2 regions of the Rheinheimera sp. B2H12 genome follow, and region 1 is predicted to be linked to the other one. Evidence: riboswitches for the same ligand, from Rfam matches in the RefSeq annotation. Region 1 holds a riboswitch; the other holds the start of a gene.
The links. A riboswitch is a leader RNA that binds a small molecule or an ion and turns the genes downstream of it on or off. The one in region 1 is predicted to bind cobalamin.
Positions count from the first base shown of each region.

Region 2: linked by a shared signal. The riboswitch ahead of AC53GJ_RS10860 (ABC transporter ATP-binding protein) and the one ahead of AC53GJ_RS13940 (TonB-dependent receptor domain-containing protein) in region 1 are both predicted to bind cobalamin.

Region 1 is NZ_CM184363.1:3,247,258-3,252,600, forward strand. Features, by position in the region: gene AC53GJ_RS13940 (TonB-dependent receptor domain-containing protein) at 1-1,507, opposite strand, end outside; cobalamin riboswitch at 1,552-1,769, opposite strand; gene AC53GJ_RS13945 (YajQ family cyclic di-GMP-binding protein) at 1,902-2,459, shown strand; gene AC53GJ_RS13950 (VanZ family protein) at 2,679-3,005, shown strand; gene AC53GJ_RS13955 (ketopantoate reductase family protein) at 2,990-3,928, shown strand; gene thiI (tRNA uracil 4-sulfurtransferase ThiI) at 3,951-5,343, opposite strand, start outside.
Region 2 is NZ_CM184363.1:2,525,562-2,530,904, forward strand. Features, by position in the region: gene AC53GJ_RS10855 (FecCD family ABC transporter permease) at 72-1,121, opposite strand; gene AC53GJ_RS10860 (ABC transporter ATP-binding protein) at 1,121-1,930, opposite strand; cobalamin riboswitch at 2,059-2,308, opposite strand; gene bdpA (BAR domain-like protein A BdpA) at 2,364-3,890, opposite strand; gene AC53GJ_RS10870 (DUF6746 family protein) at 4,182-4,565, shown strand; gene AC53GJ_RS10875 (ZIP family metal transporter) at 4,713-5,343, shown strand, end outside.

The DNA of each region.
Region 1 (5,343 bases):
TGGCATAGGTCAGATCCAACTGATGATAAACCCCTGCCAGGGTTTTACTCAAACTATATTCAAAACCGTCAACCTGAGCTAAACCAATATTCTGTGACTGCCGCGCCTGAATGTTATAAACAATCATATTGGTCAGATCACGCCGGAAATGCACCACATCCAGTTGGAAAGCACCTTGATAACGTAAGCCAAGCTCCCGCGATAAACTATCTTCCGGTAACAAGTCAGGATTACCGGATTTTGGCCAAAATAACGCATTAAAAGTCGGCACCTTAAAGCCAGTGCCCTGATTAAAGCGTAATTGCAGCGGCGCAATCAGCTGATAAGCCAGGCCCCATTGATAACTGTTATTGCTGCCGTAAGCAGAGACGTTGTCGTTACGCAGCACCAGATCTGTGCTCCAGTCACCGAATTGGGCATCTGCACCGACAAACACAGAATTGCTGATCCGATCGGTTTTGGTGTATTGGGTGCTTAAGCTTTCAACTTCAGCGTTGATGTGACTGAGGCCGGCCAGCACATTCAGCTCAGAACTCAGGGCATAACTGGCCTGATAATCCAGTTCCTGCCGCACTGTTTCATAGCGGGTTGCCGCGCTGTTATTGCCATAATTCAGGCTATCATCGCGGCTGAATGCCAAATGGGCCTGATGCGCTAATTGCCGGTTGGCACCTAATTGCTGCGGGTAGCGCCATTGCAATTGATGTAAATCTTGCTGGCTCTTTGACTCATCGGTACCACCAAAAGTCGGATTGGCATCATATTCACTAAAACCACGATTGAGTTGGCTGTTCCACTGTAAAAAGCCCAGCGCAGTTTCAGCAGAAGCGCCTAATTTAGCGAACCTTTGCTGAAAACCATCACGGTCCGGATCGGCCTTGTCCAGCACATGGATACCATCGGCACGACTGTAACCAACCGAGGCAAATAATTGCGCAGCATCGACCTGATAACGGCCATGCACTGCGGTTTCGGCCAAACCATTGCTGCCGGTTTTCACATTCAGCTCAGTGCTTTTGACTTGCCGGGTCGTGATCGCAATCACACCACTAATGGCATCGGAGCCATAATGCGCTGCCCTGGCGCCCCGGATCACCTCAACTTTTTCAATCAGTTCGATCGGCAACATCGTCAAATCCTGATATCCCAGCGTGGCTGAACCGGTCCGCACGCCATCAATCAGTACTAAGGTATGTTGGGTCCGGCTGCCGCGGACAAAAATGGAACTCACCTGGCCTCGACTACCACTGCGGGCAATCTGAATACCTGGCACCAATTGCAATAATGCGACGAAATCTTTCGGCTGCAGCAGTTCAATATCGGCCCGATCCAACACAGTGACACTGGCATTCACATCCTGCAACGGTTTAGCCTGGCGGCTGGCGTAAATACTGATTTTTTCGATGTTTTGTGCGGTATTGGTAACAGTTGAGGCTGAAGTATCGGCAACTGCGGCATAACTAAGACTACTGAACACGGCTGTGGTCAGCAAAGAGAACTTAAACATTGTAACTCCATGGAGCACGCCCACCGCGTGCAGTTGGTGAATGATATTTTCAGGCCGGTCTCCGGGCTGCACAGGTGGATCTCTCGTTCCACCGACACCAACCTTCCCATCCGAGGACAGTGGTTTTGTGGTATCTGCTGAGTCATCAGCATGTGTTACCGTTGCGGGGGCAGCTCTGGTTTTACACCAGATTCCCTGTTTCACTGTATCGACCGGGTTGTTTTGCCAACAAAACAGCCCTGCCATACAGCACCTGAAAAAAGCGGCCTCAGTGTAGCGGCCGCACCTTGAAAGTCAACAGAAATCCAGATGGCTAATACCACTGAGCACTGACCGAAAGTGGCCAAGCACGCATAGTGCCGAAGGTAAATGAGGGAGTTAAATCAGCCTGGCAATGCAGAAGATATTCGCGCGCGCAATAGTTTCGCTTATAATGGTGCTCTACGTTTTAACCGAAAAAGAGAACCCCATGCCTTCATTTGATATTGTTTCAGAAGTTGATATGAATCAAGCAAATAACGCTGTAGAAAACGCCAAACGCGAACTTGAAACCCGCTATGATTTTCGCGGTGTTGATGCCAAAATTGAGTTTAAAAAAGACCATATTGAACTGACCGCAGAAGCCGATCAGCAAGTGATGCAACTGTTTGATATTTTTGCCACCAAAGCCAGCAAGCTGCAGTTAGACGTCAGTAGCTTTAAACTGGAAAAAGAAGACCGTCACGGCAAATACATTACGCGCCATGTCGTTTTAAAGCAGGGCATTGACAAAGAGATGGCGAAGAAAATCGTTAAAATCGTCAAAGAAAGTAGCTTTAAAGTACAAGTCGCTATTCAGGGCGAAGAGTTACGTGTCACCGGAAAAAACCGTGACGACCTGCAAGGCGTGATGCAATTGGTGCGCAGCAGTAACCTTGGCCAGCCGTTCCAGTTTAAGAACTTTAGGGACTAGTGAGTTCTGTAGACCCCAGTTCATTAAAGCTACGTAACCCTATCAAACAGCTTTCGTTTATTGCAGTGAGGCAGACATTGCCTCGCTGCGGTTGGGTCAACATTGAGCAACAGATAACTGTTGCGATTGATTGTAGCGAGGAAGACCCTATAATCCGAGCATCAGTTTGAGTTGGGAGCTGTCATGTTGTTGACGCCACGGGTTTGCCGCAGCATTTTTTTGCTGTTACTGGTTTTTTGCAGTTATGCCTTTTTAAAAGATGTCAGTGGTATCCCTTCGAGCTGGATGCCAAACGATAAACTGATGCATGCGCTGGTGTTTTTCGCTTTGATGCTGCTGTGGCAAGCAGGCTTTGCCGGCTATGCGCTGCTGGGAATAGTCAGTCTGACCTTATACGGCGGTTTGGTTGAGTTAGCGCAACATTATTACACCAATCGGATGGGTGACTGGTGGGATTGGCTGGCCGACATCAGTGGCTTGCTATTGGCGGTACTGCTATGGCGCTGGTCATTTCAGCATTGGTGGCAGCAATGGCAACGCAACTAACCCCTGTTGTGCCAGCCAGCAAGAGTCTCTGGTGGGTGCTTGGCCGTGGAGCTATTGGTTTACTGGCCGCCAGCCGTTGGACCTTGGCCGGTCAGCCGGTCAGGCTTTGGTTAAAACAACCACAAATGACAAGTTATGGTTATACCTTTAGCGCACAAGACTGCGACATCCCGCTGCAACTCGACTGCAGCCGGCAAGGGCCGGTAGAGCTGGTGCTGTTACCGCTGAAAGCTTTTGATATTCTGCCGGCGTTAGAGCAATTGCTGGCTGCGCTGAGCCCGACCGCACAAATTGTGTTATGCCACAATGGCATGGGCACGATTGACGCCGCCAGGGCGTTGTTACAACCCAGCCAAGGGCTGTGGTTTGCCAGTACCACCCATGGTGCTTTTAAGCCCAACCCGCAGCAAATTTGTCACAGCGGTGTTGGCAGTACAGTGCTGGGTCCTTGTAATCCAGCAGCCCGTCACACAAAAGAACCCATAGCGGCTATGCTGGATCAGGCCTTAGGCCCAGTCCGGCAAGTGGACGATATTGAGCGTTTTTTATGGCGTAAGCTGGCAGTGAATACAGTGATCAATCCACTGACTGCGCAGCATCAGTGTCGCAATGGTGCGCTGGCCGCTGCGGCTTTCAGCCAGCAAATAACCGAGTTACTGACTGAATTCGCCCAACTGGCAGCCGCTGCCGGTCAACCGTTACCACTGCCAGAATTGCAAAGCTTGGTCAAGCAGGTAATCGAGCAAACGGCAGAAAACTATTCGTCGATGCAACAAGATGTCGCTGCCGTCAGACGCACTGAATTGGCCGCCATCAGCGGTTTTGTGTTGCAACAGGCCAGCCAGTTGCAGTTATCGCTGCCAGCCCATCAGGCGTTATACCAACAACTCACCAGCAGACTCGCGCCCTGGCAGTATCAGTAGCAGCCGGATGTTGCTTCTGGCATCAAGGTTTTTGATACACCGAGACATTGGCAAAGCCTTGCTCTTTTAACAGCAAAGCTTGTAAGCGGCTCATCACACCCCGATCACAATACAGATAATAGTGCAGCGACTGATCCAGTGCCGCAAAACCACTGGCAATTTTATAAAATGGCAACAGCTGAACCTGGTGACTATCCAGCTGCAGTGGCGCGCGCTCGGCTTCATCCGGCGCCCGCACATCCAGCACTACCGCGCCTGCCGGCAGCACAGCTTCGGTCAGCACAGTACTGATTTGCTGACTAGCCTGATACTCCACAGTACGGATATCCAGCACTTTGGCAGCAGCACTGACCTGCTGCAGAATGGCAAAATCAAACTGAGCTTCAGCCGCATTCACTGCTGACAGCACCGCATTGACGGTCGGGCTTTTTGAAATCACACCACAGTATTCCGGCATCGTTTTAGCGATATCTTCCACCCCAATAGCGCGGGCTATATCAATAATTTCTTGTTTATCCTGATACACCAGCGGTCGCAAAATCAGCATCTCAGTAACACGGTCAATCACGTTCAGATTGACGATAGTCTGACTGGCAACCTGACCAATACTTTCGCCTGTCACCACTGCTTTGATATTCAGGCTCTCAGCCACAGTGGCGGCAGCACGCATCATCATCCGTTTAAGCACAACGCCCATCAGACCCGAGTCGATCTTTTCTAAGATTTCCGTCACCACCGGGGCAAAATCCACTGAGACGAATTTCACTTTGTGCGACAAGCTGTATTTTTGCCACAGATAAAATGCCATTTGCCGTACGCCGGTTTCATGGGCGGCGCCGCCTAAATTAAAAAACAGAAAATGGGTGCGCAACCCTTTGCGGATCATCAGATAACTGGCAACGGCCGAGTCAAAACCACCAGAAATCAGTGACAATACGTCGCCTTGGGATGGCAACGGAAACCCACCCATGCCCTGGTACATTTGCCGTACCATGATCAACTTATCTTTGCGGATCTCCAATTGCACTTTGAGATCTGGTTGTTGTAACCGCACTGTCGCACTGGCGATATGCTGATTTAAACCGCCGCCAATATAACGCTCTGCTTCGGTCGAAGTAAATTCGTGGTCGCCCTGGCGTTTAACCCGCACCACAAAAGTTTTCCCCTGCAATTGGCTCTGGTAGACTGCCAGCACCTGTTCGAAAATATCGTGCAACGAGCTAAAAGCCGCAGATTGCATCCGGGCAAATTGCACAATGCCTGGAATACATTGCAACTGCTCAGCCATTCGCGTTGCCAGTGCTTCATCCGCCAGATCCAGTGTCACTGTTAAATGATCAAACAGATTGCGAACCACCACCTCAGGGTGCAACTGCAATAAAATCGTTTTCAGATTTTGTTCCAGCAACATCGTC
Region 2 (5,343 bases), 720 kb from region 1:
CTTGGGCTGGATCATTTGCTCCGGGAGCAGGTATTGCAAAGTCATGCGAACTCCTTCAAACAGCTGCCGTTTCAACGGCGATAGCGACTTAGCATAATGACAATAAAAAACACACTGCCAAGGGCTGAGGTAATCACGCCCAGTGGAATTTCCTGGTTGGGTAAAGCCGAGCGGGCCAGCGTATCGACGGCCAATAAAAACCAGCCGCCGCCAAGGGCACAGCCGAGCATCAGCACAATGGTATTGTTACCGAGCAATAGCCGGATCAGATGGGGCACCATCAGGCCAACAAAGGCAATGCCGCCACAGTAAGCCACGATACCAGCGGTAATAGCGGCGCAGCACAGCAGTAAACCAAGCCTGAGCATAGTGACAGGCACACCCAGTGCGCTGGCGCCTTCGTCTCCCAGTTGCAGGGCATCGAGTTGACGACGAAACATCGCCATCAGGCCAAGCGCCAACAGTACCAACGGCAGCACCACAGTGACCGCCTGATAGTCCGCCCGCGCCAGACTGCCCATTAACCAGAACATCACCCGGTTTGCGGCAAAAGGTTCGGCCAGATAAAGCAATAATGTGCTGAGGGCACTGAGCATAAAACTGACGGCAACGCCAGAAAGCAATAAAGCTTCCACCCGGCCAAAACCACAGCGCCAACTCAGTGTCATCACCAGGATCACCGCTAGCATAGCGCCGACAAAAGCGCCAAAGGGCAGGCTCCAGTTGATCCACGCGGCCGATACACCAAGTTGGGGCAGCAGCAGACTGACTACAGTGGCACCTAGGGCGGCCCCTGACATCAAACCAAATAGATAAGGATCGGCCAGTGGATTCCGGGTCAGATTTTGCAGCATAGCACCACAAAGCGCTAAGCCGGCGCCGGCGCCCAGTGCCAGCAACACTCTGGGCAGTCGGATCTGCAGCAAAATACTCTGCTGCATCGGATCGGCACAGCTTTGCAGCAAACACTGCATTAATTCAGCTGTGCTGAGTTGCAAAGGGCCGGTTTGCAGTGCAAGGACCGCGGCGACAACAGTCAGTAGCGCCAGCCATAACAAACGCCAGTTGCGATGCTGCTGCCTTGGCCTGTTCAGAACCTGGCCTGTCGCTGTAGTGAACATCAGGTTGCTCCTGTCGTCAGCGGATTAGCCACTGTTGTCGTCGTAGCGAGCGCGAAACTGACGCGAATTTTGCCGGTTAAAGGATGGCGATCGACCACGCTGGGTAATTGAAACACCTGGCTCAGTACAGCTTGCTGCAACACTTGTTCCGGTGTCCCGCTGGCGACCAATTGCCCCTGGTGCAGTAAGAAGATGCGGTCACAATAAGTGGCTGCTAAATTCAGATCGTGAATTGACGTTAGCACAGTGATATCAAGCTGGCGCAGCAAAGCCAGCACCTGATGCTGGTAATGCACATCCAGATGGTTGGTCGGTTCATCCAGTAACAACAACTTTGGTTGTTGCACCAAAGCCCGCGCAATCAATACCCGTTGTTGTTCACCACCAGACAAGGTGGCGAAGGCGTGATCGGCAAACTGCGCCATCCCCACTTTGTGTAACGCACCAAGCAACTGTTGCTCGTCCTGCTGGTTGTCAGCCTGATACCAGTTTTTGTGTGGTAATAAGCCAAGCCGCACTACATCCAGTACCTTGCTGTGGAGCAATTCGCTTTGTTGCGAAACTACGGCGATCAGTTGTGCCAGTTGGCGGCGGCTGAAGTGAGAGAGTGGCTGTTGTAGCAGTTGGATTTGACCGGTGCTGGGAGACAACTGGCCTTGCAGTAGTTTTAATAAACTGGATTTCCCGGCACCATTAGGCCCAATCAGACCAACAATTTCGCCCGGTTGCAGACTAAAACTGATCTGACGAAGAATGTTTTGTGCACCGACCTGCCAGCCTAACGCACTGACAGTAAAAAACTGCTTCATCTGTGACTCCGCAGGTGGCGGTCACAGCTGAATTGCTCGTCACTGCTGCAAACCTGTGGCGCAACAGTGGACAAATTCACAACTGTGACCGTGTAAGCCCGCACGGTAAATATCAATAAACTGTTGCGTGGCAACAAGCGTCAAAGGCAGGTCTCCTGGCTCACCAAACCAAAAAATTTGGCCACAACAACCTTCCCACAGGCTTGTTCAGGCTGCAGTGGTCTTGTTATCAGTGTGTAGACACTGTGGTGTACAGTTGCGGGTACAGCCGGGTTGTGCCGAACCGAGTGCGCAGATATCAACATCTGCCGCCATCAGTAAAGCAGCCCTGTTCCCTTTTAACCGGCTATCGCCGGTACCTTCAGGGCGACAGTGTAGCAGAAAGCAGTTGGGCTCAGCCAGCGGCATGGTCAAACGCCACTGGCCGCTTCAGTTACATATAAGCTTTGGCAAACGCCTCTTTCGATTCGCGGATATACTGGCGGGCTTTACTGGCGTGTTGCTCCCAGGTGGCTTTGTCTTTGGCATCGCTAAACGGATTTTGCTCGGCGGCAATCGAACGTTCGAACCTATCATAGAAGGTTAACGCCTGGGAGGTGATTTGATTAAATCGTTCTTTAAATTCCTGCATGCCTTCGAGCTGCTCTGAGGTTTTTAATACATACTGCACCAATTGGGTATTGTCATTCAGTGCCAGATATTGCAAAGCTTTGCTGCTGACATTCAGGCTGAGTTCCTCCGCGATTTTGGCGCGGATACTTTCCTCTTTACTCATCACCCGGCTGTAGTTTTCCTGTGAGCGCGCCAGACCGCCATGGCGGATATAATCACGCAGATGTTTGTCTAAATCCTTGCGAAAACTTTCGACCGTGCGCAGCATCAGGTGTAATTCCTGCTCTAGCGCCGTCATCTGTTGCAGCTCACGTTCCAGCTCAGCAAGGAATTTTTCTGCTTGCTGATAAATTTTTAAGCCATTTTCTTCAGCAAATTTCCGATCTTTACGGCTAAGATCGGCATTTTCATAATTGGAGCGGTCAAAGGCGCTGGCTAAAAAGGATTTAAATGGCTCAGAAAAAGCGGCAAAGGCACCGGCACTGACCACAGTCAGCGTGGCCGTGACCAAATCTCCAAATGGCTTCACCATGGAGTTCAGCCGCTGCTGCTGGAGAGGGGATGCCACTCTTTTAGTATCGGCCAGGATGTTACGAAACGAGGTATAAGCCATCGGATTGGACATTTTATTCCGTTCTGAGCTGGCCAGCACAAAGGTAATACTGGAGTAAATGGCATTGGCATATTCCAGATACTGGCGCTGACTTTCTAATTGCGAAGCATAATTTTTGCCAAGGGTACGAAAAGATTCAGCCTGGACCTCATAGTTTTTGTTTTGTTTCAGTTGCTCTAGGATACCGCCGATAATTTTCTGCTCATTTTTTTGCAGCGCAGTATCAAGCAGAATGCGGTCTATGCTGACATCATCCAGCGCCACATCGCCATTGACGGCTTCAATATCCAGCCGGATATATTTACGACCCGGATCATCAATTGAAATGCGATGCGTCAGATAATCGGCCGAACTGGCCAGACTTTCAATCAAGCCAACTTGCTGCCATTCACTGCCCAATTGCATCGAAGCAGAGGTTAAAATGTGAATACGATAGCTGGTATTTTGTTGTTGCGGCTTTAACCAGAATTCCAGTAAGCCTGGCTCCGCCACCGGCTGACGTGTCACCAGCGAACTGTGCCCCTGTGCACATAACAGTGCTTTGTGGCCGGAGCGGGCAATTTCAGTGCTGATTTGGCAACCGGACAAAATATTAAAACTCTGCTGCTGTTCAAAATCACTGTTAAAAACCACTTCGGCGGCCTTGGCAGACACTGCACTCGTGTAGAGCGCACAGAACGGCAACAGCGTTTTTAACAAGCCATGGCTGACAGGTTTAAGCACAGTTCGGAGCATAACAGATCCTGTATTATCAAAAGGCTGGCACTGAATCGAGGCAGACAACGCCGCATATAAAGCCAACTTAACTGGCATAGACTTTACCAGAGCTGAATCAGCAGGTTAAGTCGGTCTGAGCTGACAGTGGCATTTTTCTGCGCGGGGGCAGTTTGACTTGTATTTTATGCAAATGATAACTATTATCAAGTGAGTGTGTGGGTAGTGTTCTGAGCTGCCCACTTTTAGTCGGGGCTAGCCTGTGGCAAGCCGCGCTGCGAAGGTCCCGGAACATCAACGAAAGGAGTTATTATGCCAAGTTATGCGCAATTGACCGCAGTCGCGGCTTTATCGGCGTTGTTAAGCCTCAGTGCCACTGCTCACGATGAGCGGCCTGATCATTTCAGCGGTAAAACAGTGACGACTGAAGCCGAGGCCCGCAGTTATTTCAGTCAATATAATCAGAAACTGGCTACCTTATTAGCGTTACCAGAGCTAAGCCCGGTGCAGTTGCTGGAAATTCATGAAATCACCTACACACTGGAAAATGCCTTAAAAAAATTACCTACTGAAGCTGCCTCAGTGGCTGATCTGCTGGAATCTTTACATTTAGCCTCGGAATATGCCAATGCGGCAGATGCAAAAAAACATGGTGAACAATATTTACAGGCTGTTGCCGCCCTGGCTGGCAAATAAGCGCTGAAGATTCACCATGACAGCCCTTGCAGTCAGGTCCATACTGCAAAATCATCAACTGACTGCTGCTTTGTGTTAGCACCAGTCAGTATCACGGCTTCCAGCACATGACCGTTTCGTTGCACAGCTTGCTAAGGACAAATTGCGATGACCGCAGAAAAAGCCGTTTTGGCTGACTCCGGGCAGGCGTCTGCCAGCTGGAGTGGTATTTTTTATCGTCAATTACGCCGTCACCCCTGGATTGGCAGCAGCTTACTCGGTTGCTTGTTGCTGTTTGGCTGGTTCAGTGGGCAAAGCCTATTTATTCTCAGCAGTCCCGGCATGTCGACAGTACTGGGTTATGTCGTGCTTGGTGGCATGGCAGGTTTCTTGGCGACGACGCTGGGAGCCTTACCTGCGCTGTTTTTGCAAAAGGTATCGCAACAGGCCGAAGACGGTTTACTTGGCTTTGCTGCTGGCATGATGCTGGCGGCCAGCGCTTTTTCTTTGATCCTGCCAGGTTTGGCGGCTGCTGGCACCTTATTTGGCTCAGCGCCAGCGGGTTCACTCTTTATTGCCACCGCTATCAGTTTTGGCGTATTGCTGATGCTGGGGTTAGATACTTTTACCCCGCATGAGCACAACAGCACCGGACCTTGTGGTCCCGGCCATCAGCATTGTCCGCGGTTATGGTTATTTGTGTTTGCCATCGCCATCCATAATTTGCCGGAAGGGATGGCCATTGGTGTCAGTTTTGTCGATGCCGATTTATCAGTGGGTGTCCCCCTGACCTCAGCCA